DNA from 4 places in the Paenibacillus sp. VTT E-133280 genome. Region 3 is predicted to be linked to each of the others. Evidence: riboswitches for the same ligand, from Rfam matches in the RefSeq annotation. Region 3 holds a riboswitch; each other region holds the start of a gene.
The links. Region 3 has a riboswitch for cyclic di-GMP ahead of CA600_RS28350 (choice-of-anchor A family protein). Riboswitches for the same ligand answer to the same signal wherever they lie in the genome.
Positions count from the first base shown of each region.

Region 1: another riboswitch for cyclic di-GMP. It lies ahead of CA600_RS10205 (thiamine pyrophosphate-binding protein); the one in region 3 lies ahead of CA600_RS28350 (choice-of-anchor A family protein).
Region 2: another riboswitch for cyclic di-GMP. It lies ahead of CA600_RS30955 (bifunctional diguanylate cyclase/phosphodiesterase); the one in region 3 lies ahead of CA600_RS28350 (choice-of-anchor A family protein).
Region 4: another riboswitch for cyclic di-GMP. It lies ahead of CA600_RS00665 (NPCBM/NEW2 domain-containing protein); the one in region 3 lies ahead of CA600_RS28350 (choice-of-anchor A family protein).

Region 1 covers NZ_NFUX01000017.1:48,038-57,201, reverse strand. The annotation lists one part of gene CA600_RS10215 (IS3 family transposase) at 58-947, opposite strand; one part of gene CA600_RS10215 (IS3 family transposase) at 947-1,205, opposite strand; gene CA600_RS10210 (carboxymuconolactone decarboxylase family protein) at 1,482-1,850, opposite strand; gene CA600_RS10205 (thiamine pyrophosphate-binding protein) at 1,861-3,501, opposite strand; cyclic di-GMP riboswitch class I at 3,659-3,754, opposite strand; gene CA600_RS10200 (methyl-accepting chemotaxis protein) at 3,945-5,195, opposite strand; gene CA600_RS10195 (helix-turn-helix transcriptional regulator) at 5,318-6,274, opposite strand; gene CA600_RS10190 (SDR family NAD(P)-dependent oxidoreductase) at 6,448-7,281, shown strand; gene serA (phosphoglycerate dehydrogenase) at 7,354-8,946, opposite strand.
Region 2 covers NZ_NFUX01000049.1:33,215-42,378, forward strand. The annotation lists gene CA600_RS20125 (TetR/AcrR family transcriptional regulator) at 1-393, opposite strand, end outside; gene CA600_RS20130 (flavin reductase family protein) at 558-1,163, opposite strand; gene CA600_RS20135 (ring-cleaving dioxygenase) at 1,181-2,158, opposite strand; gene CA600_RS20140 (methyl-accepting chemotaxis protein) at 2,455-4,173, opposite strand; gene CA600_RS30955 (bifunctional diguanylate cyclase/phosphodiesterase) at 4,186-6,417, opposite strand; cyclic di-GMP riboswitch class I at 6,538-6,624, opposite strand; gene CA600_RS20155 (Zn-dependent hydrolase) at 6,853-8,094, opposite strand; gene CA600_RS20160 (alpha/beta hydrolase) at 8,215-9,087, shown strand; gene CA600_RS20165 (nucleoside deaminase) at 9,153-9,164, opposite strand, start outside.
Region 3 covers NZ_NFUX01000101.1:112-4,820, reverse strand. The annotation lists gene CA600_RS28375 (MTH1187 family thiamine-binding protein) at 1-254, shown strand, start outside; tRNA gene CA600_RS28370 (tRNA-Thr) at 350-421, shown strand; gene CA600_RS31595 (YjcZ family sporulation protein) at 627-758, shown strand; partial or broken gene CA600_RS28365 (NAD(P)H-dependent oxidoreductase) at 1,299-1,841, shown strand; gene CA600_RS28360 (winged helix-turn-helix transcriptional regulator) at 1,906-2,280, opposite strand; gene CA600_RS28355 (hypothetical protein) at 2,721-3,113, opposite strand; cyclic di-GMP riboswitch class I at 3,606-3,696, shown strand; partial or broken gene CA600_RS28350 (choice-of-anchor A family protein) at 3,807-4,709, shown strand, end outside.
Region 4 covers NZ_NFUX01000001.1:150,813-159,976, reverse strand. The annotation lists gene CA600_RS00695 (alpha/beta fold hydrolase) at 1-298, shown strand, start outside; gene CA600_RS00690 (sensor domain-containing diguanylate cyclase) at 339-1,328, shown strand; gene CA600_RS00685 (leucine-rich repeat domain-containing protein) at 1,344-2,195, opposite strand; gene CA600_RS31060 (helix-turn-helix domain-containing protein) at 2,441-2,737, shown strand; gene CA600_RS00675 (EAL domain-containing protein) at 2,790-3,791, shown strand; gene CA600_RS00670 (hypothetical protein) at 3,905-4,459, shown strand; cyclic di-GMP riboswitch class I at 4,628-4,714, shown strand; gene CA600_RS00665 (NPCBM/NEW2 domain-containing protein) at 4,872-9,164, shown strand, end outside.

The sequences.
Region 1 (9,164 bases), on a different contig from region 3:
AAAGCGGCAAGCTAAGTGGTCATAGCCCCGTCAAGTAGACAGTAAAAAAGAAGCCTTTTAAGCGGCGATCTGGTTCCGGTACTCTTCCGGAGACAGGTCGCCGAGTTTTTTCTGGAAGCGTTCCTTGTTGTAATAAAGGATGTACTCCTTAACCAAATGTTCAGCATCTTCAAGATTCTTGGGTTTCTCCAAATACAATTTTTCGGTCTTTAGGTGAGAGAAGAATGACTCTATACAAGCATTGTCGTAGCAATTCCCCCGGCGGGAGTGGCTACCGACCAAACCCTTGTCCTCTAAAACCTGGGCATACGTCCGAGTCGTGTACTGAAAGCCCTGGTCAGAGTGCAGCAGAGCCTTTGAGTCTTGAAGAGATTTCACAGTATCTACCACTAGCTTCAAGTCATTACGGACAGAGATTCTCCAAGCCACAACCTCGTTGTTGTACAGATCCATCACTACAGATAAGTAGACAAATTCGTGGCCTGTACGGATATAGGTAATATCCGTGACTAACTTTTGCTGAAGAGCGTGGGCTGTGAATTCCTGGTTGAGTACGTTTGGAAATAAGACAGAAGGCTTACGCCCGGCAAACGGGCGTTTCTTGCGTATCACCGATTGGATGCCTAGCTCTCTCATCAACCTGCGAACTTTCTTATGGTTTACGGGAAACCCCTCTTTGCGAAGCGCTGTACGCATTCGCTTATAGCCATAGGCAGGACGTAGCCGATGAATGGCTAAGATATGTTCCTTAAGGTTCGCATCCTTCTCTTGGCGTGCTTCCCGCAGGTCAGAGGTCTTTTTCCATTTGTAGTATGCAGCCCGGGACAATCCAGCCAGTTTGCACAACCAAACAATGGGGTATCGCTCGCTCATTTCTTGAATGGATTGGCACCGGGTATTTGTATCCAACTTCCCTCCCCATGTAGATTGGGATTGAGCTTTTTTAAGTATTCGACCTGTGCCTTCAAATACGCGATTTCTTCATCTTTACTGTCAAAATGTTTCCTTCCACCTTTTCCGCGTCGGTCCTCGAAGGTCTCCCCACTTTTAAATTTACGTATCCACCTCACCAACTGAGCATCACTCTTGATGTCGAGTTTTTCTAGAATCTGTGAATAGCTCATATGTTCCTCTAAGTGAAGTCGAACCGCCTCGTTCTTCAACTCTTCTGAATACTTCGTAAACGTCTGCCCTTTTTTAGCCATGAAAAATCCCCTCCGGTCGACTGTGTTAAACACATGATACCATGTGCTCTTTTTTCACTGTCAACCATGAGGGGAGAATACCATAAGGTTAATCCTTGGCCTGCCGCTTTTTATGTTGTAACGCTTGATATTCAATAACAAATGTTACGTTTTTCCATCCAGCGCCCACTGTCCAGGACAGAACTTTATCTCCACGTTCGATCTTTCCTATAGTAATCTATCTTCTTAAATCACAATAATAAAGACGAAATGTGTATATTTATGTCGAATTATTATTTATTGGATCTCTTCTATGGTTTCAAGAAGAATATTAAAGGCTGTGATGATTCTAGGTGCCCCTATAGCGGGTACTAAGTGTAGTAGAATCCCTTTGAGCTGTTCTACAGTAACTCCTACACGAAGAGCCATAACATAATGAACTCCTAATTGATCGAACTGGCCCATTGCAATTAGAGCAGAAATAACAGAGACTTCCTTCCAGTCAGCTTCAATGGTATTGCGTTGAAAAATATCTCCATACGCATTACCCATGATGAATTCTGCCAAGTCAGGGAAATGTTCCTTAATCGGAGCTAGTGCTTTAGCGCCATAGTCTCCTGAGAGATTCGTGAAGTGGTTCAGACCACTGTTAACATTATCTTTCATAGTGAGCCTCCTAATTTAGGTTCAAAGTACGGTGTGCAGTCGGAGGGACTTCATCACGGTCTGTTAATAATTCAATAACTGCAACACGGTTAAGAGCAACGGCGTCCTTAATTGCAGTCGAGAATTGTTCCGCAGTCTCACACTTGTAGCCTGTCGCTCCTAGAGACTCGGCAAATTTCACAACGTCCATTGGGACTTCGTATATCGTTCCATCAATACGGCCAGTAGTTTTTTCCATCCCTTTAAGCGCCATATCGAGTTGCTTATTATTTACTACGATAAAGATGACAGGGATATCTTTGCAGACGGCGGTGTTTATTTCTGTACCTAGCATCATAAAACAGCCATCACCTGTAATACAGAAGACAGTTTCTTCAGGAGCTGCAACCTTTGCACCAATAGCCATACCGATAGAATTACCCATGCAAGCAAAATAAGCATCAAATACAAAACTGCCTGGTTTCTTAACCTTGTACCATTTAGCAGCATTGAATCCATGACTGCCGTCATCAACAAATACTGTATTATTGTCAGGAATCAGATCACTCATCGTGCTCATAATAGACGCAAGGGAAAGATTCTTCAGACTGGGAAGCTCTTCTGAATAATCTACATAAGGGATAGCTTCACGTTTAGTAATATGATTAGGATCAATATGATTTAGGTAGCACACTAGGTTATCACGTAGATCACCAGTGACTGGTATCGTTTTGGAGAACAAGATTTTTCCAACAAAGGTCGGATCAATATCAAATTGAATTAATGTTGTCGGGTGATTCTCCCGTTTTAGGTTACAGACGGTCATATCACTTAATCGTGATCCTAGAACTATAAATAGATCACTTTTATTCAACAGGTCATCCCCGTGGGTGCAACCTCCAACACCAATAGGACCATGATAGAGTGGGTGATCCCAAACCATAGCCCCTTTACCACCAGGTGATGTTACTACTGGTATATTAAAAGTTTCAGCGAGCTGAATAAGCTGGCTATGCGCCCCAGATCGATTGACCCCTTTACCCGCAATAATCAAAGGATTCTTTGAGGCATTGATAGCATCAACTACTCTGTCGATATTCGCTAGACTTACTAGAGATTCGCGTTCGGGAATTACAATATTGCACTCTTCCAATCCTTCTGTCTGTACATCAAACGGCACACAAAGATGAACAGGCCCACGTTGGTTAAGAGCAATTGAAATCGCATGATTAAAAATAGTACTAAAGTGATCACCGCGTTCAATAAGTTTACTGAACAAGGTGGCAGGTCTGAACATCTCCGCTAAATCAGCTAAGTAAGAGGAAGAGTCCTGACATTGGGGGATTCCAAGCTCTTTAATAGATTGGTGGCCCGTAATAAACAGCACTGGCAAGTTGTTGGCTTTCGCATGTGCTGCTGCTGTAAGTAGGTTAGTTCCGCCTGGACCAGAAGTACCAAATGCTACGCCTAGATTACCAGTTTTCAGCGCGTATCCAGCTGCTGCGAATCCGGAGCTGGATTCATGTCTCCCTGGAATAAATTCAATACCATAGTCTACCATCTTAAGAACTACGGGACAAATCGATTTACCAATGATCCCAAAAGAATGGGTCACTCCGAGGTTACGTAGTGCTTCCGCCATATAATCTGCGACTGTCTTCAAAAGATACACCTCACAAGTTGATTAATATTTATTATGTTATTGATCTTTCGAAGTGTTCTGATTGATCAATAAACTCAAAAATAGAAAACCTGTGCTCCGAAAAAGGGCACAGGTTGGTGGCGTAAATCGCCGTAAAGACTGAACAATAGTTCAGCCGTCCCGGGTCCTTAGCAACCTGGCAATCATGGCCTCAGAGTAAAAATGAGGCTGTAGATCCATGGTTTTGCGTCATCCTCTTTCGAAGATTTTGCCTATATTAATTTAAAATTTATAAGAAGAATTTTCCTTTACAATATATTCCTTGGGATCATCCTTTGTCAATATATTATCGCAAATTAACTCGAATTTTGACGAAAGTCTTGTCAAACCTATGAAATAATAGAAAATAAACCGTCCCCTAAGACAAACTTAGAGGACGGTTTATGGCTTGGTTTATTCGTTATGCAAGTTGTTTAAAACTTGAAGATATGGATCGTTTTCTGTAGATTAAATACGGCCTGTGTCATTTTCTCAGTTTCTTCTGCGACGGACTGCAGGGCATTAATTTGTTCATTCATTGCAGCCGATACTTCTTCGGTGCCAGCAGCAGTTTCCTGAGTGATTGCAGATATATTTTCTATTGCACCTGAGATTTTCAAGGCACTTTCCAGCATAAGATCACTTTCAGAAGAGAAGGAAGAGATCTGCTCGGTAATATACTGCACACTTTGTACAATTTGAGCAAAGATATGAGCAGATTGAGTGATCATCTCATTCTGTACCTGTACGACTTCTTCGTTGATAGCGATATTGTCAATCGCTTGTTTAATATCAGTTTCAATGCTCCGAACTAAACCAAAGACTTCCTTTGTTGAAGCCGTTGATTCTTCGGCAAGCTTACGGACCTCCTGTGCGACTACTGCAAATCCTCGACCATGTTCTCCGGCACGTGCTGCTTCGATGGAGGCATTCAGCGATAACAGGTTAGTCTGTTCAGCGATCTCAGTGATGGTCTTTGTGATCATCGTTATTCCGCGAGCATTATGAGACAAGGCCTCGATAGTATCCGCTACTTTTTGAGTAGCCTGGATGTTTTTGCGCATGCCTTCAGCTTGAGTATCTACGGATTGGCGCCCTTGTTCAACTAGTTCTAATGTATGTATTGAACGTCTGTTCATTTCTTTCGTTGAGTTCGTATAATTGGAGACTTTATTCTCAATATCTTTAATAGATTCTGTCATTTCAGCGATATCCGTAGATATTTCATTTGCCCCAAGAGCTAGCTCATTTGACGAAGAGGCTACCTGTGCCATGACAATTTTCAAGTTCTGATTCTTATCTTCGATTCCACGGCTTGCATCCATAACCTGGCGCGTGATCTGCGATGCTTCTGTCAAAATCTTCTTGAGCTTGTCAATCATAGTATTAAAGGAACGACTTACGTCCCCCATAGACCCGTTCTCGTCAGCTCTACTAGTAAAATCCCCTTTAGAAATACTATGAGATACATTCGCGATGTCATCAAAAGAAGATGTAAGCGTTCTCTCGATAAAGCGGGCCACGGGTAAAGTTAAAGCAGCAAGAACAACGATTAGAACAATACCCAAAATAATGTTGCCTAAGATCATAAAAGTAACTAAAACAGGAATGGCAAATAGTGCGGCAATGAGATAACATCCGGCAACAATTCTTTGTTTTAACGGAAGTTTATGCATCCAGTTCATTGGTATAATGTCCTCCTTATTAATATTATGTATTGGTGTTATTATATGGGATTTAAAGGTGATTGGTCTATAGTAAGAACTGACATAAATCTTCTTTTAGGAGTAGTTCTTTAGATTTCGTGTCAAAAATCCTCATAAATAGCGGAAATTTTTGTGATAGCAGACTTTACCATCTCTAAAAGTTCTTGTGGTGAAAGTACAATAACTGAGGGACTAAAAGAAAGGATTATCCGGCAGGCAGACTCGATCGTATTAAATTCGGCATCTACGTTCACCCACTCTGCATTGCTGGTTGGCTCTATCAATTGGACAGAGACGAATCTTTCTCGCTGTAATTCTTTTAAGACAGATGTTCTAACCCTTAGCTTTACTTGATACTTTGGCAGTGCTGCTTTAAAGGCCATGGTGGACTCTTCCCAGTACTGTTTTAAATCAAAGTCATCAGGTCTTTTAAACCCCTCATGAGTCTCCACAACGTTAACTAATCTGGACACACGAAAGGTTCTTAGTTCATCCTCGCTTTTGGCTACGACATACCATACACCGCGTTTTGCAACCAACCCAAGAGGATCAATGAAACGGACTGTAGTCTCATTACTCCGGAGATAAGTGATTTTAACTTTACGGTCCTCCCAAAGTGCTCCCTGCAGTACAGAAAGGAACGGATAAGTCTCATCTGAAGGATGCCAACTAGCACCATCAATATGAATACGCTCGCTTAGGTGATGTGCTGGGTTACTAGTTCGGTGTGAGGATGCAGCTTCTAGTTTGAGAACAGCGGAAGAGAAATCGTCTTGTATCCCCAGATCCTTCAATATAGATGCGTCAGTGGACAGAAGCAGTGAACCAATCTCTTGTGGCTTCATTCCCGTTAGGGAGGTTCGGTACCCTTCAGTAAGCATCCAGCCTCCTTCACGGCCACGTTCAGCTAAAATGGGTATCCCTGAAGCACTTAATGCTTCCATATCACGAAACACAGTTCGTTCTGATATCTCGAGTATTTGGGCCAGTTCTCTAGAAGTCATTTTTCCGCGATTTTGTAACAGAAGCAATATAGATAACAAACGGTCGGCTCTCATTAGGCTATTGTGCCTCCTCGAATTAATTATTGGACGATCACCATTAATCTTTTCTAAATCATGATTATATTATATATGTCAGTTGATGTCATATATACGGGCTATACTTATAAAACGTAAGGAATGATCACAGAATATTGAAATCCGAATTTATGTGGAAAGGGTTGAGGGCTATGACATTGAAAGGGAAAGTCGCTTTGGTTACCGGGAGCAGCAGAGGTGCAGGGAGGGGAATCGCTTTAGAATTAGCAAGAAGAGGCGCTTTTGTCTATATTACAGGGAGGACCACAGATATATCCGCCACAGAACATACTAAGGGGAGTATAGATAGTGTACTTAGAGAAATAAAAGAGAGTGGGGGTTCTGGTGCGGTAATACGATGTGACCATACGAAGGATCAGGAAACAGAAGCAGTGATCCGTCAAATCGCTGAAGAGAAGGGGCGACTCGATATCTTAGTTAACAATGTATGGGGAGGCAATGATTTAACTATTGAGCAGAAGCCTTTTTGGGAGTTACCTACAGCTCATTGGGACAATATGTTTAATGCCGGTGTGAGAGCACAAATGATCACAAATTATTACGCAATCCCCTTCATGCGCAAGGCAAAAACTGGTGGTCTAATTATCCATACAACCTTCTGGGATCATTATAAATATTTAGGCAACTTTTATTATGATCTTTCTAAAAATGCACTTTTACGTATGGCTTTCGGATTGTCGAAGGAGTTAAAGGATGACGGTATTGCGGTTATTCCACTTTCACCTGGATGGATGAGAACAGAAGCGGTTCTAGAAGCCATGAATACAGATGAGGAACATTGGCAAGAAGTTGAGGAACTGAAAATGAGTGAATCGACGAGATATATTGGTCGAGCAGTGACTGCACTAGCCGCTGATCCAGAGGTTATCTCTATGTCCGGTGAGCCGCAGGTGGTTGGAAAGCTTGCTGAAAAGTATGGCTTTACTGATATTGATGGAAGGATAATCCCTTCGTTCATAATATAGGAAGAAAAAGATTCGTTAAATTAAAGAAAGGCCACTCCAGTACGTTCTGGAATGGCCTTTCTATATTATAGATTAAAGAAGGATGATTTCTTCAGCAGTATTAATTTCTGGTAATCCAGCGAGTTTCACAAGGACATGCTTAGGAACAGCTTTGTCAACGGTCAGCAGCATGATTGCAGCACCTCCAACAATTTTACGTCCTACTTGCATGGATGCGATATTTACATCATTCTCGCCAAGCAATGTACCCACGAGTCCGATAATCCCTACTTTGTCGTTATGGGATACAAAGATTTGATGACCTTCAGGAGCAATATCAACAGGGAACTTATTCACTTGAACAATTCGTTCTCCATAGCCTTGCAGCAGGGTACCGGCAACAAGATACTCTTGGTCACGATCAGCTTTTAGAGTAACAGTAATCAGATTGGTAAAGCCTTTTGTTTTAGAAGCTTTAGTTATTACTACGTTCACATCTCGTGTTTTCGCTAAATGCATGGAATTTACAATATTAACGTCCTCTGCAAAGTGGCGGGAGAGCACGCCTTTTACAATGTAGCGGGTTAGTGGTTGGGTATCTACATCCGAAAGATCACCGGCGTATTCCACATGGATCTCACGGATAGCAGCAGCAGCAATTTGGGTAACAAAGCTACCCAGTTTTTCCCCAAGCGTGAAGTAAGGTTGAAGCTTATTCATTACACTTGGAGCCACTGGAGGAATGTTTACCGCGTTAATGAACGGTTCATTACGCAGAATATGCAATACTTGTTCTGAAACATCGATCGCCACATTTTCTTGAGCCTCAATCGTAGAAGCGCCAAGGTGAGGCGTCACGATGATTTTTGGATGAGATAAGAAGGGGTGATCCGCTTGTGGCGGCTCTTTTTCGAATACATCAAACGCGGCGCCAGCAACGATACCGCTATCTATAGCTTCTACTAACGCCATTTCATCAATTACACCACCACGGGCACAGTTGATGATGCGCATGCCCTTTTTCATCACCTCGAATTGTGGGCGAGAAATCATATGGCGTGTTTCCGGAGTAAGTGGAGTGTGCACAGTAATGAAGTCTGCTCCGCGAACAACATCGTCTACGGAAGCCAATTTCACTTCCATCTTTTCAGCACGTTCAGCTGTTAGGAAAGGATCAAAAGCAAGAATTTCCATACCGAATGCTTTAGCACGTTTAGCCACTTCACTACCAATTCTGCCCATTCCGAGTACACCTAAAGTTTTGCCGCGAAGCTCTACACCAACGAATGTTTTTCTATCCCAGGTTCCGCCAATTGTTTTTGCATAAGCTTGTGGAATATGACGGGCTAGAGCCATCATCATTGCGAAAGCATGCTCACAAGTCGTAATTGTATTTCCATCAGGAGCATTGATTACAACAATACCACGTTTTGTTGCAGCATCCAGTTTGATATTATCTACACCAACACCTGCACGACCAATTACTTTTAGGTTTTTTCCTGCTTCGATGATTTTGTCTGTTACAGTAGTTTGACTGCGGACAAGGAGGCCATCGTATTCACCGATAATTGCAATGAGTTCGTCTTCGCTGAGTCCTGTTTTTTTGTCAACAACTACATCTTCTGCGTCCATCAATTGCTGAATGCCCAAATCACTGATTGGATCCGATACTAATACTTTAAACATGGTTTCTTATCCCCCTTAAAGTTGAAAAGCTTTATATGTCGAGGACGCCTTTTTGGGCAATCCACAATACCTGAAGATTCACGAACTAGTAGAGAAAAAACATGTGATAATAGTAGATCAACGCGGTGTCGCATAAAAGAAGTTGTGTGCAGAAGTGCCGCGGAATCGGTAACTTTGGGCAAAAGGATAGTATAGATTAGGTATTTAGAAATTAAAAA
Region 2 (9,164 bases), on a different contig from region 3:
TTCTAAATTCAAAAAACTAGTCTTTATCAATTCATTTATTTTTTCATCCCGCGACTCTAATGTTGTAGCTGCATTCGTTACAAAACACCCGCCGGGTAGGCTCGTATCGTACGCTGAAGTAATATGTTGCTCAAAAAATTGTTGAATCCCTGCTCTAACGCTTGACGCCCGTTCAAGAATGACCTGTCTATTGAAGCTAACCTTTTTGTAATGTTCCAGTGCGGCAATGTACAACGTTTGCTTGTCAGAAAAAGTATCGTAAAGACTAGATCGGCTAATGCCCATAACCTGCAGCAAGTCCGGTATGCTTGTTGCCTCATAACCCTTTTTCCAAAACAACAGCATCGCTTGATGTAGTGCTTGATCCTCGTTAAACTCTCTTGTCCTTGCCATGAGTAACACCTCCTGTAATGGCAATATAACATATCTGGAACGATCAGTCCAGATAAACCTCGAGAGAAAACCTTACGGTTTGCTTGGCATAGCTGATGACTATAATTAGCCCACAAAAAGACCTGCTCGGTAGGCTTCATCGCTTACGAACAGGTCTTAGTTTATTATTTCGGTCTTTCAATTTCAAAAATCTCACCAATCGTAGCGTAATTAGCTCCCGCTAAACGACTTACTGCATTTAAGGCCCTAGGGTTAATCCTCCCCTCCTGATAGATCGATTCATCAATGTGAAACTGAACAATTTCGCCGATGAACAAATCACTACCAGGTTCTTCTCCACCAAGAGGTATCGCTTGTACAAGCTTACACTCCATTCGCACCTTTGCTTCCAATACACCAGACACAGCTACATTTTCACTTTGGACCGGTGTAAGATTCGCTAGTTCAATTTCACTTTCTGCACTTGGCAATGAGGCAGCGGTTTGATTGATCTTCCGAACATTCTCATCATCCACAATATGCACAACAAACTGATGATTGTTATAAATATTACGGGCGGTATCCTTTAATCGTCCCGCTGGTCTTTGAATAGACAGGGAAACCATCGGAGGATTAGAAGAGACGATATTAAAATAACTAAACGGCGCACCATTCAATATGCCCTCTTCTGATTGTGTGGTAACAAAAGCAATAGGCCTAGGAATAACAGTCCCAATTAATAACTTATAATTTTCCCGCTCACTATTGTGCTTCGGATCTATCGAAATCAATCTCCCCAGCTCCTTCTTCACTCTTTCACAAAATCGATCGTGCTTCTGACGGTATCAATAGGCCGCACTAACTTCTCAATCTGCTCACGCTTTGGCTCCAGGAATGGTGGTAATGAGAGCTTTTCTCCAACCGTTTCGTATTCCTCATCTCCCATAAATCCAGGTCCATCTGTCGCAAGCTCGAACAGGATTTGCGGAGCAACACGTGTATACAGCGACTCGAAGAAATGACGATCCACATAACCTGAGGTACGGAATCCAAAGTCTTCAAAATGCTTAGTCCACTCATCCAGCATGGCCCGATCCTCTACTCTGAAAGCAGCGTGGTGAACCGTACCAAAGCCTTGACGCGAATTCGGTAAGTCCTCGTTATGCTCTACAATAATTTGTGCACCATTTCCGCCTTCGCCGACCTCAAACAAATGATAAGCATCTTCTTGACCGATTTCTTTAAACTGCATAACTCTTTCCAACATTTCTTTAAAATAACTGAAATCAGCTATACGTACAAAGATCGGTCCCAAGCCAGTAATCGCAAACGCTAAAGGAATCGGTCCTTTTTGCCATGGTGTTCCTGATGCGACCCCTTCATTAAATTCATCAGAGATCAGTTGATATTGTTGGTCATCAAAATCCACGAAGGATAATGTCTTTTTACCAAACTGCTCTATAATTCCGGTATGCTTCACATCCAGGCGATCAAAACGTTTTACCCAGTAGTCTAATGCAGCATCTGTTGGCACCCGGAAGGATGTCTTGGCGATTTCATTGGTTCCGTGTACGCCTTTAGGAATGTTAGGGAAGTCAAAGAACGTCATATCCGTTCCGGCACTGCCCTTATCATCTGCAAAAAACAAGTGATACGTTTGAATATCGTCTTGATTGACCGTTTTCTTCACTAGACGCATTCCCAATACGTATGTGAAGAACTCGTAGTTTTTCTCTGCGCTGCTTGTGATGGCTGTTACGTGGTGGATCCCTTTTAAATTTCTCATGATTATACACTCCTAAAGTTTAGTTTGATTTCGTAATATAATTCCCTGATCAAGAAAGATTAATTGAATTATCTTAATGTTAAGATATCATTCAAAAAAATCCCTTTCTACTGTTTCATCCTATGCTTCATAGAATACTATTCCCAATAATTATCTTTACATTAATTATCTTTAACTTAAGATAAATTTAACACACTCCTTTGTTGTTGTCAACAAACCACATTAAAAAGAGAAACAAAACAGCCTTGTTCTGTATGTAAAGAGACATACTGAACAAGGCCGCTCTGTTTGGATGCTTACTCGATCATAAATCTCCCAACCGTCTCATTCATCATTTCCGCAATATTCGCCTGGTGCTCAGAAGAAGCAGCCACATCTTCAAACGCTTGTAATGTATCTGAAATGTGATTGCGAATGCCGCTTACATTGTCTGCAGACTGTTGAGATACTACGGCAACATTCGTCATCGCTTGATCTACCTCTGCCATTGATAACTTCAGTCCATGCATTGAAGATACCATTTCACCTGTGATCTCATGAAACATATCGGCATCATTTTTATATTGCATACTTACTTGCTCGAAACTCTCATAATCACTTATCACCGTCGAATCGATAAAATCCAATAGCGCTTGTGATTGAGAGGACACATTCTTAAAAGCATCTTCCACTAGCAGTGTCATTTTCTGAATTTTCCCCACCGATTCCTCCGACTGTACAGCAAGTTTGCGTACTTCATTAGCAACTACAGCGAATCCTCTTCCCTCATCCCCCGCTCTTGCTGCTTCAATGGAAGCATTTAAGGACAATAGATTCGTTTGGGCTGCAATCTCTGAAATATACCCGGCTATCTCTCTTACTTCATTAACAACTTTCCCTGCCTCGATCGCGTGCATAATGGAATTTTGTTTCTCAGCATACAAACTTGTCGCATATTGAATCGATGCCACAGCCTTTTCCTTCGCGGAAGCTGCCTGTACCAGAATTTCTTCAGAGGTGTGTAGTGCTGCTCCTGCCTTATCACTTAGCATATCTGCATTGGAGATAATCTCTTGTACTGTTGCATTTACCTCTTCTGTTGTAGCGCTTAAAGATTCACTTCCAGAAGCAACCTCTTGCGAGGAATTATAAATTTGATCCATTGTAGCATTTACTTCCTCGACCGTTGCAGATAATTCTTCGCTAAGTGCACCTAACTCTTGTGCTGAAGAAGATACACTAGCTACGATGGTTTGTACTTGCTCTGCCGAATGATTAAGCGACTTCACGATTCGACCAAACTCGTCTTCTGTATCAAACTTTGCTCTTTGAGTCAGATCCCCTCGACCAAATGCCTCTGAAAATTTCAGGATAGTGGTTACTGCTCGTGAGAAGTATCTTCTCAAAGACAAAAATGAAACGATTGAAATCAAGGTAACTAGAAAAGCAATAACGATATTGATCGTAAGTCCTTTTTGAAATAGCTTCTTATTCTGAACATCTGCATTTTGGGCGCTTCCTAAGTTCATTTCAACTAATTTTCCAAGGTCTCCATTTCGTTCCGTATTTAACGCTTCAAGATTAGAGATGATATCTTCAGCAGGATCATATGTAGGGGTATTTAGCATCTGTTCAAGCATTGGAATCTGAATTTCCCGATACTGTTTCGTTAATGATAAAATCTCATCATAAATCTCCTTTTCGTTTGGAAGGGAACGTGTTTCCTCATACTTACTCAAAAGTTTATTATTAGTAGCCTGAAGATCGACAATTTTCTGATAACTCTCTTGAAGTTCACTTGAATCATGACTAACGATCATCTTATTCGTTAAGGTTACTACTTCATGATTATTAGATTCGAATTTCCCAAGTGCATAGACTGACGTAAGATCGTTCTTATACATACTTCTAGAGTTTGTATACATATTGCTGAAATACACACTACCAACGATTGCAATGATCAGAGCACTTACTAGTAGTACCATATTAGTAGCAGTAATTTTAGCGACGACGGTCCAATTTCTCATTTTCTTCATGATTTGCACTCCCTATGTACTTTTAATTAGATCTTCATATTCTTCTACTGGCATTGGTTTCGCGAAATAATACCCTTGTGCGATTTCACAATCCACTTGTTTCAAAAAATTAATTTGCTCTTCTGTCTCAACTCCCTCTGCCACAACCTTCATATTTAAATCCGTAGCTAGCTTGACCATACTGGCAATTACTATTTTTCCTGTCTCATCATTAGATTTACTCATTAGAAATGCTCTGTCTAACTTAATGACATCAGCAGGGATAAATTGCAATACATTTAAGGAACTATAACCTGTCCCAAAATCATCGATAGCTATAGAAAATCCTTTACGTTTCAAATCCAACAAAATATCTCTAATATATTCTAAATTTTGGAATACAATAGACTCGGTCAGCTCTAACTCTATCAAGTTAGCAGGTACCTGGTACCTATTAATAATATTCGTCAAATGGATCAGGAACTCATTATGGTATAGGGTTATAAGCGATATATTTACTGAAATCGGAAGTGGCTGGATTCCTTCCTGGATCCATTTACTCAACATAACGCATACTGATTTAAACACCATTAAATCTAATTTTACGATAAAGCGATTCCTCTCAAATATCGGGATAAATACTGCAGGGGATATAAGTCCCTTCTTAGGATCGTTCCATCGAACCAATGCCTCAGCGCCATGAAACCTATTCACTCGCAGATCCATTTTCGGTTGTAAATATACTATAAATTCACCATTTGTCATCGCAGCATCCATCTTTCTTACGATGTCTTGCTCTTCGTGCATCTGCAATAACAATTGTTCGTCAAAGAAAGTGCATGAGCTCTTGTATCCACCTTTAATGGACTTACAAGCAATTCCTGCTCGGTCAATACACGTGAGGATATCGCTCTGACGATCATCTACACAGTAAATTCCACAATTGATCACTAGCCTAAACCCTTCTTCATTTCCAAACGTATAGTAGCTCATTTGATCAGTAAGTACTTGTATGCGGATGAATAATTCCGCCTTACTATCATACGAAGTGAAAAGAATAAAACGATCCCCCCCTAAGCGCCCAATGACATCCTCCGCTAATGTGTTTTCTGTTAAGCTATTGGCGACTTGAATCAAAATGCTATTTCCTTCATGAAAACCTACAATTTCATTTATGTATTTAAATTGTTCAATATCAAATTGCAACACAGCAAACTTTGTATTCATTTTTTCTTTAAGTAAATACTGAGCATCTATAACAAATTTATTCGTTCTAGAAAGATGTGTTAATTCATCCTCAAAGGCAATCCTCTCCATCTGTTTCCTAATTTTGCTCTTATTCAATAAAATGTTTGCAAATATGATCAATAATAAGACAAACATGATTACACATAATAAAAAAGTCGCCTGGCTCATTTGAGTCGCTTTAGCCATGATTACATCTTTCGGTATCACGGAGAGAATATACCAGTCCTCAACCCCCTGAATGCTGGAATAACCAACCATTTTGCAATCTCCATTAATCCAAAATATTCCTACCCCAGATTTTTTTGCGGTTATGTTCTCTTTAAAGATTTGAAGTTGTTTCTTATTTCTAGCATCAAGACTTATACTTTCAAATATGTTATCTATCGACTTATCCGCTTCGGGATGCTCCGATTTGATAATGACTTCTCCCCTTTGATCAATGATTTGAGAATATCCATGACCATTGAAGAAGGAAACTCCAAGAGCATCATAAAGTTCTTGTGTATATCTGCTGGCAGATATAGCCCCCTTCACTTCACCTTTAAACTTAAGTGGGCTGTTAATCGTGATAATTTCTTTATTGGAGATCTTATCTAAGAATGGATCAGAAATACTGCTAATACCCTGCAGCGCTTTTTGGAACCCTACTTCATCTGATACATCAAACATTGTCCCATCCGATGCGTAAGCTTTACCATCTAGGCTGTTGATGCTAATTCGTATAAAATTATATTTTTTATCAAAGTGATGCAGATATTTTTTGGTCTTATCCCAATCCATATAATTGATTTCCGAAATAGAATCAGCAATTCCATCTAAAGAATCTAATCCACCCTGTATCATATTTCCTAGTGATTTACTCGCATGTATCGTAGCTTCTGATGTAGCAGTAACCGCTTCTTGCTCATAAGAGTTAACAGTCCATTTTATAAAATAGTAAGAACACCCCCAAAATATCAACGCTGCCATTATTACGAGGCCTATCATTCTCCATACTCGAAATTGTGTCTGATCCATGTATCTCCCACCCTTTTGCCCATAAATTGATTTTATTATCAGAAATAAGCAGTAAAAAGCCGTTACCAAAATGATAACGGCTGCATATGCATCAAAAAATAAGAGTAAAAAACTCCCTCTACATGCAACCGGCTGTCATATCTATATATAGATTTAGACCCTATGGCTTTGTGTCCCTATTTTTCAATAGGTTTACCAATATTCTGTTTTACTAATTTTAGTCCAAATTACTCTATTAAAAATAGGCTACCACCAAAAGACCTATTTCCGCTGTGATTTAATTTTTCAGAATGGGATTTTTTTCACAAATATCAATGTTAACTTTAATATAATATTCATTAATGTAAAGCAACAATTCTGCGAACAGTTATAAAATTACCAAAGCCCAATGTAACATTTAAATATGTCTCATTGGGCTTTATTTCTCAACACATACTAAGTCTGTCTTACAAACGCATAACGAAGAACAGCTTCTTCTAAGATATCAATCCCCATAATGATATCATCCATATCTGTAAATTCATTAGGATGATGACTAAGTCCATCTACAGAAGGAACAAAGATAAGCCCTACTGGGCAAAGTTTGTTCATGTTCATGGCATCATGCCCTGCCCCACTAATCATCCGTTGACTCAATATCCGCTTCTCTTCACAAATGGATTCTAGAACCTGACTGATCTCATCCGATAATAGGACAGGTTCCTCCGAAATAATTTCCGTACTCTCAATTACAAGTTGTCTATTTTCTTGTACTACGGATATTGTTTGATACAAATGGTCTAACACACGTTTCCTGGATGCCACTGAAGTAGATCTGATATCAATTTTAATTTCCACTTCTCCCGGAACCACGTTCATAGCGCCATTCAAGATATCTATCACCCCTAGCGTCGCAACCGTTCCAAATTCTTGTTCGAGTTTGGCTGCTTTCTCAAGCTCAAGTGCTATTTCTGAGGCACCCAGAAAAGCATCTTTTCTCATATTCATAGGTGTCGTTCCAGAGTGGGATGCCTTCCCTGATATTTGAATATGAAGCCTCACGGGTGCAGCAATTCCAGTCACAATTCCAATTTTTTTATTATTGTTTATTAAGACAGGACCTTGCTCAATATGTAATTCAAAAAACGCTTTTAATTCTTCATTTTCTCTACTCGCCTGATCAATACTGTTATAATCCAGTGCACATAGCGAAAATGCCTTTTCCATTGTAATACCGTCTTTGTCCTTCAAAGATCTATATTTCTCCTTCTTAAATAACCCTGACATTATTTTGCTGCCAACTGTTGAAATACCAAAACGCGAGGATTCTTCACAGGCAAATGAAATAATTTCGATCGGATGATCCGTTTCAATCCCTTTTTCGTTTAGACGTTTGATCACTTCCAAAGCAGCCGTTACACCCACTACACCATCGTACTTCCCACCTTGATATACCGTATCCAAGTGAGAGCCCATTACAACGGGTGGGAGCCCTTCTATCTTCCCGTTTCTTCTAGCAATCACATTTCCGCAATGATCCATCCGGATATCTAAATCTTCAGCCTTACACATCCGCATAAAAGCACTTGTACATGTCTGCTCTTCATTGGTATAGGCAATTCTAGTGATGCCCTTCTCACCCGAGTTATATTGATTAATATTATCAAATAAAGCCTGATATCTTCTCTTTCTATCCATGCCAGTATCTCCAATCCTGAGTATTTATGATTATGCTTTCATCCAAATTCGTGAAGATATACAATAGAGGTAGCGCTAATCTTTAAAAATCACTTACTTGATGAGGTGTAATGGATAGCTATGAAGAAGACCATTATTTTTAAAGAAAATGATCAATTTACCATTAAAGCTGATTTTTATGAAACAAACCGTCCCCAAGCCCCTGCTATTGTGTACATTCACGGAGGCGGCCTACTTTGGGGGGATCGAGAAGATTTATCCGAGGAAATGATACAACTTTACACGACTAATGGTTTTGCACTATTTTCGATTGACTATAGACTAGCCCCTAGGTCAACACTTAATGACATTCTAGAAGATGTCCAAGATAGCCTTCTTTGGTTAGCGAATAAAGGGCCTCAACAATTCTCCATTGACCCCTCAAGAATCGCTGTGGTAGGAAGCTCGGCAGGTGGTTTTCTTGCGCTGTGCACAGGAATGTTCCCCCATAAGCCACGTGCCATTGTCTCCTTCTATGGCTACGGCGATATTAGTGCACAGTGGGCACTCGAACCAAGTAAATTCTACGCTGAAAAAGATATCGTCTCTAAGGAAATTGCCAAACGTTCGGTGTCCGATCAAATCATTACGAACGCAAGCGTTGATGAGCGCTTCCTTCTTTATTTATATGCTAGACAGTCCGGTAACTGGATCCAAGAAGTGACCGGCTTAACTCCTTCACTACATAAGGAAGAGCTCCTAAAATACTGTCCGATTTATCATGTAACTGAGGAATTCCCCCCAACATTGTTACTGCATGGAACGAACGATGTAGATGTGCCGTATGAACAATCTGCATTCATGAGAGCTGCGCTAGTGAAAGAAGGAGTACCGGCAAAGCTTATTACTATTCCAAACGGAGAGCATGTATTTGAAAAAGATTTCAATAACCCTGTTGTGCAAAAAGCTCTTCATCAGGTGATTGATTTCCTCCAGCTTCATCTTACTGAGTAAGTCTGTAAAAGAACAGGAAAATCCGGCACTAAAATAGTGCCGGAAAATATAGGATACCGCCTGGATTATTTCTTGTT
Region 3 (4,709 bases):
GCAGCTATGTTGCGGATATGCAGCGAGTGCTGAAGACGGTAGAAGGGATTACTTATGAGCTTACATCCATGGGTACAATTATCGAAGGGCCTCTTCAGCGTATTTTTGCTGCAGTCGAGGCGCTGCACGAGTCTCCTTTTGCCGCAGGTGCAGAGCGTGTCTCTACCTCACTTAAAATAGACGACCGCCGAGATAAACCCTCTACTAGCCGTGGAAAGCTGGAATCTGTGGAGCGTAAACTACAGATGGAATAGCAGTTCGGGAGAGCAGGGAAATAGAGAGAAATAGGCTTGCGTTTCTGGGTGGAAGTTGTATAATATTTTTTGTTTGACAGAAAAATCAGCTTTAAGCTGGTGTAGCTCAGGGGTAGAGCAACGCACTCGTAATGCGTAGGCCGGGGGTTCAATTCCCTTCACCAGCATATCTAAGAATTGCGCATGGCACGGCTTCCGGGATTTCGGGACCGTGCCATTTGTCTTTAAATCATCTATTTTCTAACATCCTTCTAATCTTTGCCTACGGTAGGGGCTTTAAATGGATAGATATCTAATTACCTATTTACCCAAGCACTATAGTGTGGATTTCATAAGCTAAGATGAACTTAAATACAAAGGAGGAAATTTAAAATGAGCGAAAATATTGCTGGCTTTGGTGGTGTCGGATATGGTGGCGGTATCGGAGGAGCCTTTACATCTACCGGTGCAATCTTGGTACTGTTTATCCTCCTTGTAATTATTTCTAAGACTATCTTGCTATAAAATGAGAAGGATGTTTTGTTTGGAGCTTGAGGATGTGCTTCCACAGAGTTATATCAGCCTTAATCTGGTGTAGCCCAGGGGTTCAATTTCCTTCACCAGCATCTCTAAGAATGGAATAACGGCGCGGTTTTCGGGGATCCCCGAACCGCGCCGTTTGTCTTGAAATCACCTATCTTCTAACATCCTTCTAACCTTTACTCAAGTAAAGTGAGGGATCATTCGTAATCCCGACCTCTTTGCACGTTTCAAGAATGGAGTCGCCGATCCCTCGAAGGGCTGCTTCTTGTAAGCTGGGGAGAACATGTGAATAAGTATCCAGTGTAACATTGATGATGGAATGAACCAGTCTCTCTTGTGTGATATTTGGGTGTACACCGAAGATGAGAATCGCCCCGAAGACTGTACGTCAATATACGTGCAGACAGGTTGCAATGCTTACCTTAAGGTAAGTACGTGAACTAAAAGTGCATACTTACGCGATGGCGTGATGGGAGGTATAACTCAAGTCCTAAATCTGATTCAAACATGGAGGATACACCATTGAAAACACTTGTTGTCGTTACGCACCCAAACATCGAAACATCCGTTGTTAATAAACGCTGGATCGAAGAACTCCATAAATATCCAGACAAATATACGGTACATGAGCTGTACAAAGCCTATCCCGATGAAAAAATCAACGTGGAAAAGGAACAACAACTAATTGAAGCGCATGATAAGCTCGTCTTACAATTCCCTGTCTACTGGTTTAGTAGTCCGCCTCAGCTTAAAAAGTGGCTGGACGAAGTATTTACTTACGGATGGGCATAGGGCTCGAAGAGTGATAAATTAAGAAATCGTAAAATCGCATTAGCTGTAACTGCCGGAGGAAGTGAAAAAGACTTCAGTGAAGATGGTAAACTCGGCTACGGGCTTGACCGTATTTTATCTCCCTTTGACACGACTTTTGTTTACTGCAGCGCTGATTATCGTTCCTTCTATGCCATTTATGGTACGGAATCTGAGACGGTAGGAAGTACGGATTATTTAAAAAAATTGGACATCAGTTCGCAAGGCTATGTTGAATTTATCGATAATATGTAATTAGAATTGAAACAAAAAGCAGCATTTTCATTAATGGAAATGCTGCTTTTGTCATAAGTCGTCGCTAAATCGTAAACGGTACTGCTATCTCTTGCGCGGCTGGAACGGAATTTTTCTCTCCCCAAGTGCACATCATATCCAGCACCGGAATAAGCGATTGGCCCTTCTCAGTCAAGGAATACTCAACTTTAGGGGGAATCTGGGGGAATTCCTCGCGCCTGACGAGACAGTCCGCTTCCAGTTCTTTCAACATAACACTTAACGTCTTAAAAGGTATTGTACCGATACCTCGTTGCAGTTCATTGAATCGCACGATCTTGTTTTCAGAGAGATAGTAGAGAATAGTCATTTTATATTTACCACTAATGATAGACAAGGTGTAGCCGAAGCTAGTGTCCTTCTGGTGAATGCCAGGTGGTATACAGATTTCATCACTCATGGGCTATTACCCTCCTTCAGAAAATATAACGAAAAGGCAAACGCCTATTGCTTCTCCGTACTCAGGTCTCGACTTTATTATGTTTTACAACCAGCTATCAAGTCATCCTGCGAGCAACGAACCCACTATATCATTTTAAAACAATTAGTTCAAAGCACTCGTGGCTAACTATCCATCGGTCGGTTTTTCTGTCGGCGAAGTGGGCATCTTTGGTTGGAAATCAAAAGTGTCAAGCGGATAGTCTAAGCGACGAATTGATGTTTTTAATGTAATTTTCATGTGAGCATCATCTTATTTTCAGGTTCAAGGTTTATATTGAAGACACCAAACACCCCCCAGTGTTTTGTGGTATAAATCTCTCAGGTCTTGCCAACTCCCATGGTAAGGCCTATTTTTTTGTTCGCTAATGGAAATGGGGGGGGGACAGCCTCTACGCGGCTTTACTTAATCTGATACTGCTCTTCATAGCTCTTGAAAGATGAAATATCCAGACCGAGATATCTGCGCATATGAATTGCAGCTTGGGCAGCGACAATGTCGTTTAATAGCAGCATTCGTTCATGGTATCCACGACATATAAATTTGGCTTCGATCCCTGCATTAAGTCTGTTCTGCTCATAAACCTTGATTCCCCGTTTTCTCATCTCTGAACGAACATCTCTTAAATCTGTTGTAGCAACTGCTGCGGCTGTTTCAAGAACCTCCAGATAGGGGGCGGGTGTTCGTAAATGTGCAGATAGAATGGCGGAGTCCCGTTCGAAAGCTGATAAAATCATCGGAAGCAATAAATAAGATTTCACCAGCATATTGTCCCTGCTTTCAGCTCTATGCATGAATCTCATCACCCCTAATGGGAACGTATATTCGTATTCTACCCCGATATTCCAAAAATAATCAATGGTATTTCTAAACAGCTAGTCCAATGTGATTAAATTCACAACTAAATTAGAAAGAATAAAATATATTAAAATTGTAATAATAAAAATTAATGCTTCAGACTTATATAAAGGGAGAATTTGGATGAAAGAGGAAGGAAGTCTCGCCCGTGGAATGGTATTTGGTTTGATTCTAAGTATTCCATTATGGATATCGATATTAGGTTGGATAAAGTTACTTTAAAATTGAAGGAAAACCTTTGTGTGAAGCGCCTTTTGGCGCTTTTTTTGTGCTTGCTTACGCGTGTAAATATCAAAAGGAATTGATTGACAATTGTGGGGATGGAGCGCTAAACTATTGTTAGTTCCAAAGTATTAAAAGTCATAGACCATTATTTAATAGGATGCTTAAGCTACTAGTTCTAATTTGCAAAGGCTATACATATATAATCATGATAATAGCAAACCGCCTGAAAGGGTGGGACGCAAAGTTCAGGAGTCTAAAGTGTCTAAAAGACACTATGACCGTCCGACTGCCATGAGAAGGGAATTCTACTTCTTTTTTGGCGGTCTTTTTTTGTTATTAGGTTCTTTAGAGTTCTGGTAATTATTCTGTTTAATTATAAATCATAGTTTTAGGAGGTGCGCATTTTGAAAAGAAGAATGAAACCGTTGCTCTCATTAGTAATAGCGGGGATTTTGATGGTGGGTAGTGGGCTTTCTGGAGGTGGTTATTTGGTCAGTGCGGCAGGGCCTGTGCTTCCGTATATTCCTACACCTGTGTTAGGCATTGCAGGAAATTTTAATACTTTTATCCTTGGTGACTTCAATCAATCTAATGATCAGGTTCACGGGCGCCTGGCGGCCAAAGGTAATATTACTTTGCAGAATTACGGCGTATCCAAGGATAATCCAGGTGGAGATGTCCTTATTGCTGGCAATGACATCACTTTTACTAATGGGACTGTTCATGGAGCATCCGTTCATGGTGGTATTTTTATCAGAAACGGTGTAGATCTTAAAGAACCAGCGAGAAAAGGGACACCTATTGATTTTGATTATGAAGAGCAATATCTTATTGGACGTTCTAATGAATTCTCTTCACTTGCTACAGTCGGAACTTTCAAAAAGGAATATGGGAAAATAACAATTGATGCTCCGGAATCATTTAACGTTCTTAATCTAAGTGCTGCTGATTTCGTTGGTGCTAATGGCTTACAGTTTAATATTGCAAATAACGCCACAGTTATCGTTAACGTTAGCGGAAGTTCAGTTGAAATTCCAAGCTTTCAAATTTGGGGAGGCAGCCCTAACAAGGTATTATTTAATTTTTATGAAGCTAGCACTGTAAACATTGGAAGTTTAACAATAGAAGGAACTATTCTAGCTCCGCTTGCAAAAGTAACTTATAATTCCGGAGAACTGCATGGGACATTGATTGCGAAAGGATTTGCTGGTGGTGTGCAGATGCATTGGTATCCATATGAAGGGGTAGAGTCGCCTCCTACGCCGACGCCAACAGTGACGCCGACACCAACAGTGACACCAACGCCG
Region 4 (9,164 bases), on a different contig from region 3:
TGACCCGATGTTAACGAAAGAGCTGGAGCGCAGCTTTATCTCGGCAGATCCTGTTATTGCAAGGGAATTTGCAGAAGTTACGTTCTTTTCAGATCATAGGGAAGATCTACCTAAGGCTACAATCCCTACACTTATTCTACAATGCTCGGATGACAGTATCGTACCTATAGCGGCTGGAGAATATCTACATAAACACTTGAATAATAGTACCTTCCGTTTAATGGAGGCTAAAGGGCATTACCCACACATTAGCCATCCTGAGGAGACCATCACTTTAATTAATGAATATCTTACGTAAGCTAGATGAGATTATGCTGTGTTGAAAGGATATTTAGATCATGGATGACCGATTAAGATATGCGCCTTGTGGCTATGTTTCTATTACCCATGAAGGAATAATCAAGGATGTAAATCAGACGTTTTTGGACCGTATGGGGTATAAACAGGTTGATTTGGTGCATAAGCATTTTGAATCTATCATGTCTACGGCAAACAAGCTTATTTTTCATTCATACTTCTATCCTTTTATTAATCTTAATGGACAGGTGGAAGAGTTATTTATAAATCTGAAAGATAGTGATGGTAAAGCGGTTCCCTATTTATTGAATGGCAGAAGGCTCGAGTGTGAAGGTGTAGAGGTCATTGATTGTATCCTGGTACAGATGGGAAAACGTATTGACTATGAGCTGGAGCTTCGGTCTGCCAAGAAGCAAATAGAAGTGGCTTATTGGGAAAAGGATCAGGCGCTTGCCGAGCTCAAGCGAATTCATTTAGAAATTGAACAGAAACAAGCCGAGCTGCTGGAGATGAATGCCGTTTTAGTAGAGTTATCTAATACAGATAAGCTGACTGGGCTGAAGAATAGAAGGTTTCTTCAAGAGAAGCTGGAAGAGCAAATTGTAGGGTACGGCCAAGTTCAAACAGCATTTTCGCTGTGTATTATAGATATTGATCATTTTAAAAAAGTGAACGACACCTATGGGCATCAGACAGGTGACTATGTGCTGGAGAAAATGGCGAGTATCTTGAAACTGCAATCTCGTAAAGAGGATATTGCGGCTAGATATGGCGGTGAGGAATTCATACTTCTTTTACCTAATACAGACATCTCGGAGTCAAGGACTATAGCTGAGAATTTACGGCAGTCTATCGCGTATTCAACTTGGGAAATGGGCCGGATAACGGTGAGCATTGGTGTAGCTACATTTATTCCAGCCGATTCAGAAAACACCCTGCTGCAAAAAGCTGATCAAGCGCTCTATGCCTCTAAAGAACAGGGGAGAAACCGCGTTACCCACTTCATAGATTTGAATGAAAAGCTTCTTTAACAGGGGGCTTTTTTGTTATTTATAGACGATACATCCTCTTTGCTCTAATTGCTCTAAAATGTCTGTTTCCTTCAAGCTGTGATTCCATCGGAGATCCAGTTTCTCTAATCGTTCTAGTTGTAGAAGGGAATTCGGAATTTCTTGCAGGTTATTATCTCTTAGGTCAAGCTCAACAAGGCTGCTTAATTGACCTATTTGCTCAGGCAGCTGATTCAGTTTATTTTTTCGAAGGTTCAGTTTTCTTAACTTGCTTAGTTTACCGATGGATGAAGGTAGTTCAGTGATTCGATTATCATTTAAATCAAGTATCCGAAGTTCTTCTATAGCACCCAAATGCTCGGGTAACAAGACCAGTTGATTACCATACAGATGGATCTCTCTTAGCCCTTTTATTTGTGTGATTGAATCTGGCAGACTTTCTAGCTGATTGTAATATAGCCGCAATTCAATTAGACTGCTCATTGCGCCTAAAAGAGTAGGCAGTTGCTTGAGATTATTATCTGTTACATTCAGATACTTGAGTTTCTGGAGATTACAAAGCTGCTCCGGCAGCTGCTCGAACTGATTATTACTTAGGTATAGAAAAGAATCCAACCCCCGTAGTTCTCCAATACTCTCCGGCAATACCTTGAGTTGATTATGGCCTAAATCAAGCATTCTTAAGTGAACTAAACGACCGATGTTCTCGGATAACCGTTCGATGTCATTACCCGCATAATTTAGTACCTCTAATTCATCATGAAGGAAGAGTTGATCGGGAATCTCTTTAATATGGTTGTTGTACATGCTCAGTTCTAGTAGAGGATTGCTCTCAAACACGATCTCTGGCGTTTCTGTAAGTCCTTTTCCGTCAAAATTATATCTCATAGAAGGTTCTCCTTTGTTATTGGTATTGGCAATCGTTACGATAGAATATAACAGGATAATGATTTATTATCTGTATGTTGGTATACAAAACTATGGCGTGTTTTAGAAAGGAATAATGAGATGGAAGCTTCTTTTTGGAAAAGGGGATTTCTTTGGCGATCTGGATGTGATCCATCCCTCCAATGCAAGAGTGATATCAGCGGTGGCGATGAACGATACACTACCCGTTAGTTAAGGAACAATTGATGCTGCTGCAAATGGATCGTTTATTTTTATCGAATCGGTTATTACCCGAAATGAAATTTCATGCTGCGAGAGCGCGTGCAATTTTTACTCTAAGAAGACTATACCAAATATTCGGGATAGAGGAGCAAGGCGAGATGAGGATTAATCTCCGGCTGACCCATCAGCAGTTCGCGGATATAATCGGAACGCTCAGGGAGACGGCTACCCTTGTGCTTAAAGATCTGCAAGAGCAAAAGATTATTGAGATTCAACATCAACAGTTAACCGTGTTAGACCTGTCGTACTTACTGGAGTAAACGGATTTTGATTGAGAATAGTAGTTCTGGGAGCTTTTTAAGAGAATCGAAGATGAAAGGGGTTATGAATGTGGCTTGTAATCATTGTGTAGTAAGAGAGCTGAATTTTGAAATTAAGGCTCATGGCGAGCTTAATCTAAGGATGTTACCTGAGGTTATTCATCATTTGAGTAGAAGCAATACGATACATAAGGTAGAAGAAAATGTGATTACGATTAAAGAGGCTGGGGCGCGGGATTTTCTGGATTTCTGTAATGATCATATGGCGTCGAAGCAGATTGAATTCCGTATAGATGACCAAACATGGAGACCTCTATCCGAGATGCCCACTGTACTTGATATGGAGTGGATTGATGAGGTTATCACTAAGGGGTTAGTGATTTGTCACTTCCAGCCAATCGTGAATGCAAAGGAAGAGATTTTTGCATATGAGGTCTTATCCAGATTTAAAAAAGAAGATGGAGCCCTTATCTATCCTAATGAGATCTTTACGGCGGCACGCAATCGTGGCCGTTTATATGCTTTAGACCGGTTATGTAGAATGACTGCTGTAAAATGTGCTGCACCCTTAAATAAAAAAACGTTTATTAATTTTATCCCAACGTCGATCTACGCTCCAGAGTTCTGCCTAAGATCAACAGTTGAATTGGCCAATCAATTAGGCGTAGATCCCTCTCTTTTTGTCTTTGAAGTTGTTGAGACGGAGAAAGTGGATGACCTTGCTCATTTGAAAGCTATTTTGACATATTACAAGGATCGGGGATTTGAATACGCTCTAGATGATGTTGGCGAAGGCTTCAGCACAATCGAGATGTTATTGGCACTTAAACCCCATTACATGAAGCTGGATATGAAATATGTTCAGGGTGTGTCTAGTGATCCGAGCAAGCAGAAAGTAGCAGAACAGTTTTTAGAAAAGGCATTAGAAATCCAATCCGTTCCCTTAGCAGAAGGAGTGGAATTTAGAGAGGACTTTGAATGGCTTAAGCAGAGTGGTTATCAGTTGTTTCAGGGATATTTATTTGGAAAACCTGACCCTATTCCCAAACAGTGATCCTAATGAGTAGATCTCCGTCTAGAGGATGAGATGAATTCAGGTCAGAGTCTGATTACAGGTGAGCCCCGGGGCTGTACAATTTAGGTAATTGAGAAGGGGGTCGGATGAATATGGAATGGCATAAATACATCACACGTTGGGCAGATTCCAGGGGCTGGGAAGGGCGAGAGATTGATTATCAGTGGCCTTCTCCCTCATTTCCAGTGGTAAGTATTCGCAGCAATTTAGGTCGCTACTCTGGTCAGGGTTATGGCAGCAGACCTCGTGTGAAGACAGCTGTTGGATTAATTGCTATTGGAGATATAGCTGTAGGCTTGATTTCCATAGGTGCGATAAGCGTAGGGGTTCTATCCGTGGGTGCAATATCACTAGGAATGTGGTTAGCACTTGGAGCGATAGCACTTAGCTGGCTTGGCTTCGCAGCTGGGGCGATTGCTATTGCAGGAGTGGCTGTAGGAGCGATCGCGATAGCCGAAAAAGCGTTGGGTGCTGTCGCCATAGGGGATACGGCATTTGGAGCGGTAGCCATAGGACGGATTGCTGGGGGAGCCGTAGCTATTGGACAATGGGCATATGGTCTAATCGCGGTTGGCGAGCATGGCTTTGGGTTAATTCCGATCACAGGTGATGTGTGGAATTGGTTTCGGCGACTATTTGGAGGTTGAACGCTCCTCCAGTCCTAAAGTATCACTCTTCGTCTGGGACAGTTGATAAATAATATCGATCAGTTAGAGGAAATTGATTGCAATTACCTATGTCGATCAAATATCAATTTCATACCAAATAATCATGCAATAAGATGCATAGTTATGTTAACCTTTGTAATGTAATCGAAACTTCATAGGCAAACCTATGGAAATGTAGGGACGCAAAGCTATAGGGACTAAGGTTATCACGACTATTGTCAGCCAGCTGCCAAAGAGTGTATAACGCTTTTTGTTTTTAAGGTTTAATAAAAATTAAGTCTTAATTTTTATGCAACTTTAGCTGCAATCAAGCTACTCTTTCGGGGTAGTTTTTTTTGTGCCCATTTTTAGGCATTGAAGAGATTCATATTACATCTGGGGGGTAGAAAAGATGAAAAAAATGATTGCAATCGCTACATCGGCAGCCATGTTAGCTAGCTTTTCGAGTGAGGCAGGTTATGCTTTAGCAAGTGATGTAAGCAAGGTAACTGTAGTGAACACTGTAGTACAAAGCAAGGCTGACCTAATAAGCAATGCGTCAGTTATTCCGTTTGATCTGTACGGCAAGGCTATCCTAGGCGCTTATAATGATGTTTTTAGAATGAATCCTGCGAATATTAAATCCATTACCAATAACGGTGGTAACTACTCAGGTTCACCTATAGCTAAGGCTATTGATGGCGATATGAGTACGCATTGGGAAACGGGCAAACCGAATAGTTCAACGTTTACGAATGAGGTTGTCTTTGTATTCAATGAGTCCACTGAATTAAATAGAATTGTATATGCTGCAAGACAATCCAGCGCAAAGGGTAAGGGGTTTGCCCAGGAATTTGATATTTATGGCTCAACAACGGATGCAGGCGATTATACGCTAGTATCCTCTGGAGAATATAAAGGCGGAGCAGGTGACGTAGTAGAGGTGCAGTTTGACAGGGCAACCTTTAAGAGACTTAAATTTGTCTTCAAAAAAGCTAACCAAGATTGGGCGAGTGCGGCTGAGTTTTCTTTTTACAAAGAAGATGCCGTATCCGCTAAAATGAAAAATTTATTCACAGATGACAGCTTGAGTCAAGTTAGCGCAGCATTTAATACGATGGAGAAATTAACGGCTTTAGAACAAGAAGTGCAGACACATCCACTGTACGCGCAGTTTCAAGCAGATATAGAGAATGCAAAAGTACTTCTGGAGAATCATCAAATAGAGGCAACAGCGGCTAAGGTTTCGAAGCTAAAAGGCTATGGTACAGCATATGAAAATGCCTATAGCGAAGCTTATAGAATGCCCAACTCAAACGTATCAAAAGTAACGGTGAACGGCGGAAGCTACCCAGGTACGAAACCGGAATACATGCTCGATGACCAACCGAATACACACTGGGAAACCAATAAAAACAATGACGACAGCTTCACGAATGAAGTTGTGTTTGAGTTAGCGCAAGCGAAAGTATTAGATAGAGTGGCTTTCCTGGCTAGAGATAACCGCAAAGGCTTCCCAGAGGCTTTTCAAATTTATGCATCAGAAACAAGTAAGGGAGAGACCTTCCAGCTCGTATCTAGCGGAACCGCGACTAGTACGAATGACTTTCTGGAGTTTAAATTTGAACCTACGAAGTTTAAAAGATTGAAATTCAAGTTCACAAAAGCCAATATCAACAGACCCTTTGCAGCCGAATTTAGATTTTATACAGAGGATAAAGTAAGTGAAGCTGTAAATGGTATTTTCACAGATGGCACGATGAGTGCGGTTGTTCCTGCTTATAATAGCGTCGAAGCAATCAACGAATTAGAAGAAGCGGCAAAAGTACATCCGCTCTATCCAATCCTGAAAGATTCTTTGGATTTAGCTAAGAAGCTAGTGAATGGTGAAATTCAAACCGAAGGCACCATCATTGAGGCGGAACAACGTGGAGATATGAAAAAGCATGCGCAAGAAAACCTGAGAATTGGTTTCGGTACGAACAACCAGCCTACAGGTCTCGTTGCAATGCCTGGAGATACGATCAACGTTTATGTGGACGCAGCTTCGAGCGATAAATTGCCTTCTTTAGTCTTTTCTCAACAAGAGGCGGCTTGGAACGTTTGGGCTAGCAGTGTGAAATTGCGTCCAGGTAAAAACACAATAACCGTTCCTGAATTTGCGACGAATAGTTATTATGCACATGAAGTGACTAAGGGCGGTACAGTGTATATCGTCAATCCATATACAGCGGAGGAACAAGGTAAAGCACCTATGATCCGGTTCGAGGGGCTTACCAAGATCCCTATGATGACCAAGATTACAGATCCTGAACAATTCAAAGCCTTCTTAACCACCTATAAACAAAAAATAGATGAAGATAAGGCAGCGCATCCGAATGTTCAAGATCGCAAGCTCATTGATGTGGTGGAAATGGTCAGCGATCATGTTATTTTCACAGGCACTGCGACAGAAGCTTATAACATGTTTATTACGCAAGGAAATGATCCGCTGGGTACCGTAACCGGCTATGATACTTGGATGAAGACGATCTTTGACTTCTATGGCTTGGATGGCAGTAGTGTGATTCATGATGCCAAGCTAATTCGTGAGAATATCCGATTGATGCAGCCTTATGGTGCGATGTATGCAGCGGGGGACCATACAGGGATACAACTTGGAACCGTGGGGACAATGTTAGGTGATTTTAACAAAGTCTATCCAGGCTGGGGATTGAATCATGAAATAGGGCATCGCTTGGCGATGGGCGAACGAGAATATGGTGAAGTAACCAATAATATGGTGTCTATGCTGATGTCAGTCTATGCGGACTCGATGGATACTCGTATTCCTTTTGAAAGTGATATATATAAATATGTAATCGAAGAAAATAAAGTGGTTATGAATCAGCAGGGCTTATTTGCACAGCTTGGTGCCTATTGGCAGTTAGAATTGGCGCATCCGGGTTACTGGACAGAACTGACCAAGCTGTACCGCGAGCGGAAGGTCTCCCTTCCGAACGGCGACAATTCCAAGCAGCAGTATTTGGTGGAGTTCTCCTCTGAAGTGCTGGGGTTAGACTTAAGTAGCTATTTTGCCAGACATGGCTTCACTGTGAATCCTGAAACAAAAGTGAAGTTAGCTAAATATCCAGCACCGAAAAAGCTCTGGTATTTAAACAATTCAGTGGTTCATTATGAAGGAACAGGAATAGCAGATAAGAATGTTGCGATAAAGGTTAATATCACGCCTAACACTACTGCTAAATCGAACACACTAAGCTTCAGTATGGATACGGATCTTAAGAAAGATTTCTTAGGTTATGAGGTGTATAGAGACGATAAGTTAGTAGGGTTTACAGGGACTGACCAGTTCGTGGATACGAATGTAGATAACAGCATCAATTATACGTACAAGATCGTTGGTTATGATAAGAAGCTGAACTCACTGAAGCCGGTACAGGTTAAAGCCTTCAAGCCAGCGTTATCTGTTGAAGATCAAATCACGTTAAAGCTTAATCAAGCTTTTGATCCGATGAACTATGTAAAAGCGACTAACTATCAAGGAAACGATATTACGGCTAATGTCACCCTGAAAGCAAATACCGTTGATGTAACGCAAAAAGGCGACTACGAAGTGGTGTATGAAGTGAAGAACGAAGGGGTTACAGAAACCAAAACAACACTGGTTACGGTAACGAGTGACTATGCTTATCTTTCGGATCTTAATGCCAAGTCAGTCGTTGTTGGTTGGGGTGAATTAAAGAAAGATAAAGCCGTTTCTGGTGGAATCATCAGCCTTGTTCGACAAGGGCTAGCTGCAACCTATGCCAAGGGAATCGGTGTACATGCGAACTCTGAAGTTGTTTATGATATTGAGGGTATAGGTTATGACTTCTTTGAAAGCTACATCGGGATCGATCAAGCGATGAAAGGAAAGCCATCCTCTGCAACCTTTGAAGTGTATGTAGATGGAGAGAAGAAATTCGCGAGTGATGTTTTCCGGGCAGGGACAGAGCATGAATTGGTGAAAATACCTGTGACAGGTGCGCGCGAAGTGAAGCTGGTTACCACAGATGCTACAGATGGCAATGCTTCAGATCATACGGTATGGGCCGATGCGAAGTTTACGAATACTTCAAGTAAGCCGACCATCACAGTGCCGGAAGAGACAACTTTCGTTAAGTTGAATAGTGAATTTGATATTTTGACTGATGTCATAGCCGTTGATAAGGAAGATGGTAACTTGATTGGAGCCGTTGAGGTAAACCCGAATGGTTTCACTTCAAGTAAAACAGGCACTTACACCGTCGAACTGTCAGTTACAGACCGGGATGGGAATACAGCTGTGCAGACCCGAAAGATCGTTGTGTACAGCGCTAGTAAATACTTGAGTGATACAGCTTGGCAGTCGGCAAGAACGGATTATAATGTGGTTCGTAAGGATAAGGCAAGTTCTAACAATCCGATTAAACTACTTGTAAATGGCATAACCAAAGAATTTACGAAGGGCTTAGGAACGCATGCTAACTCTGAAATTGTGTATAATCTGGCGGGTGCTAATTTCGAATATTTTGAAACATATGTAGGGGTTGACCGAAATATCCCAGAGCAAAATAATTCTAGTGTGATCTTCAAAATCTTTGCCGATGGGGCAGAAGTATATAATAGCGGACTGATGAAATTTGGCACGGAAGCTAAAATAGCTCGAATCCCTGTGAAGGGT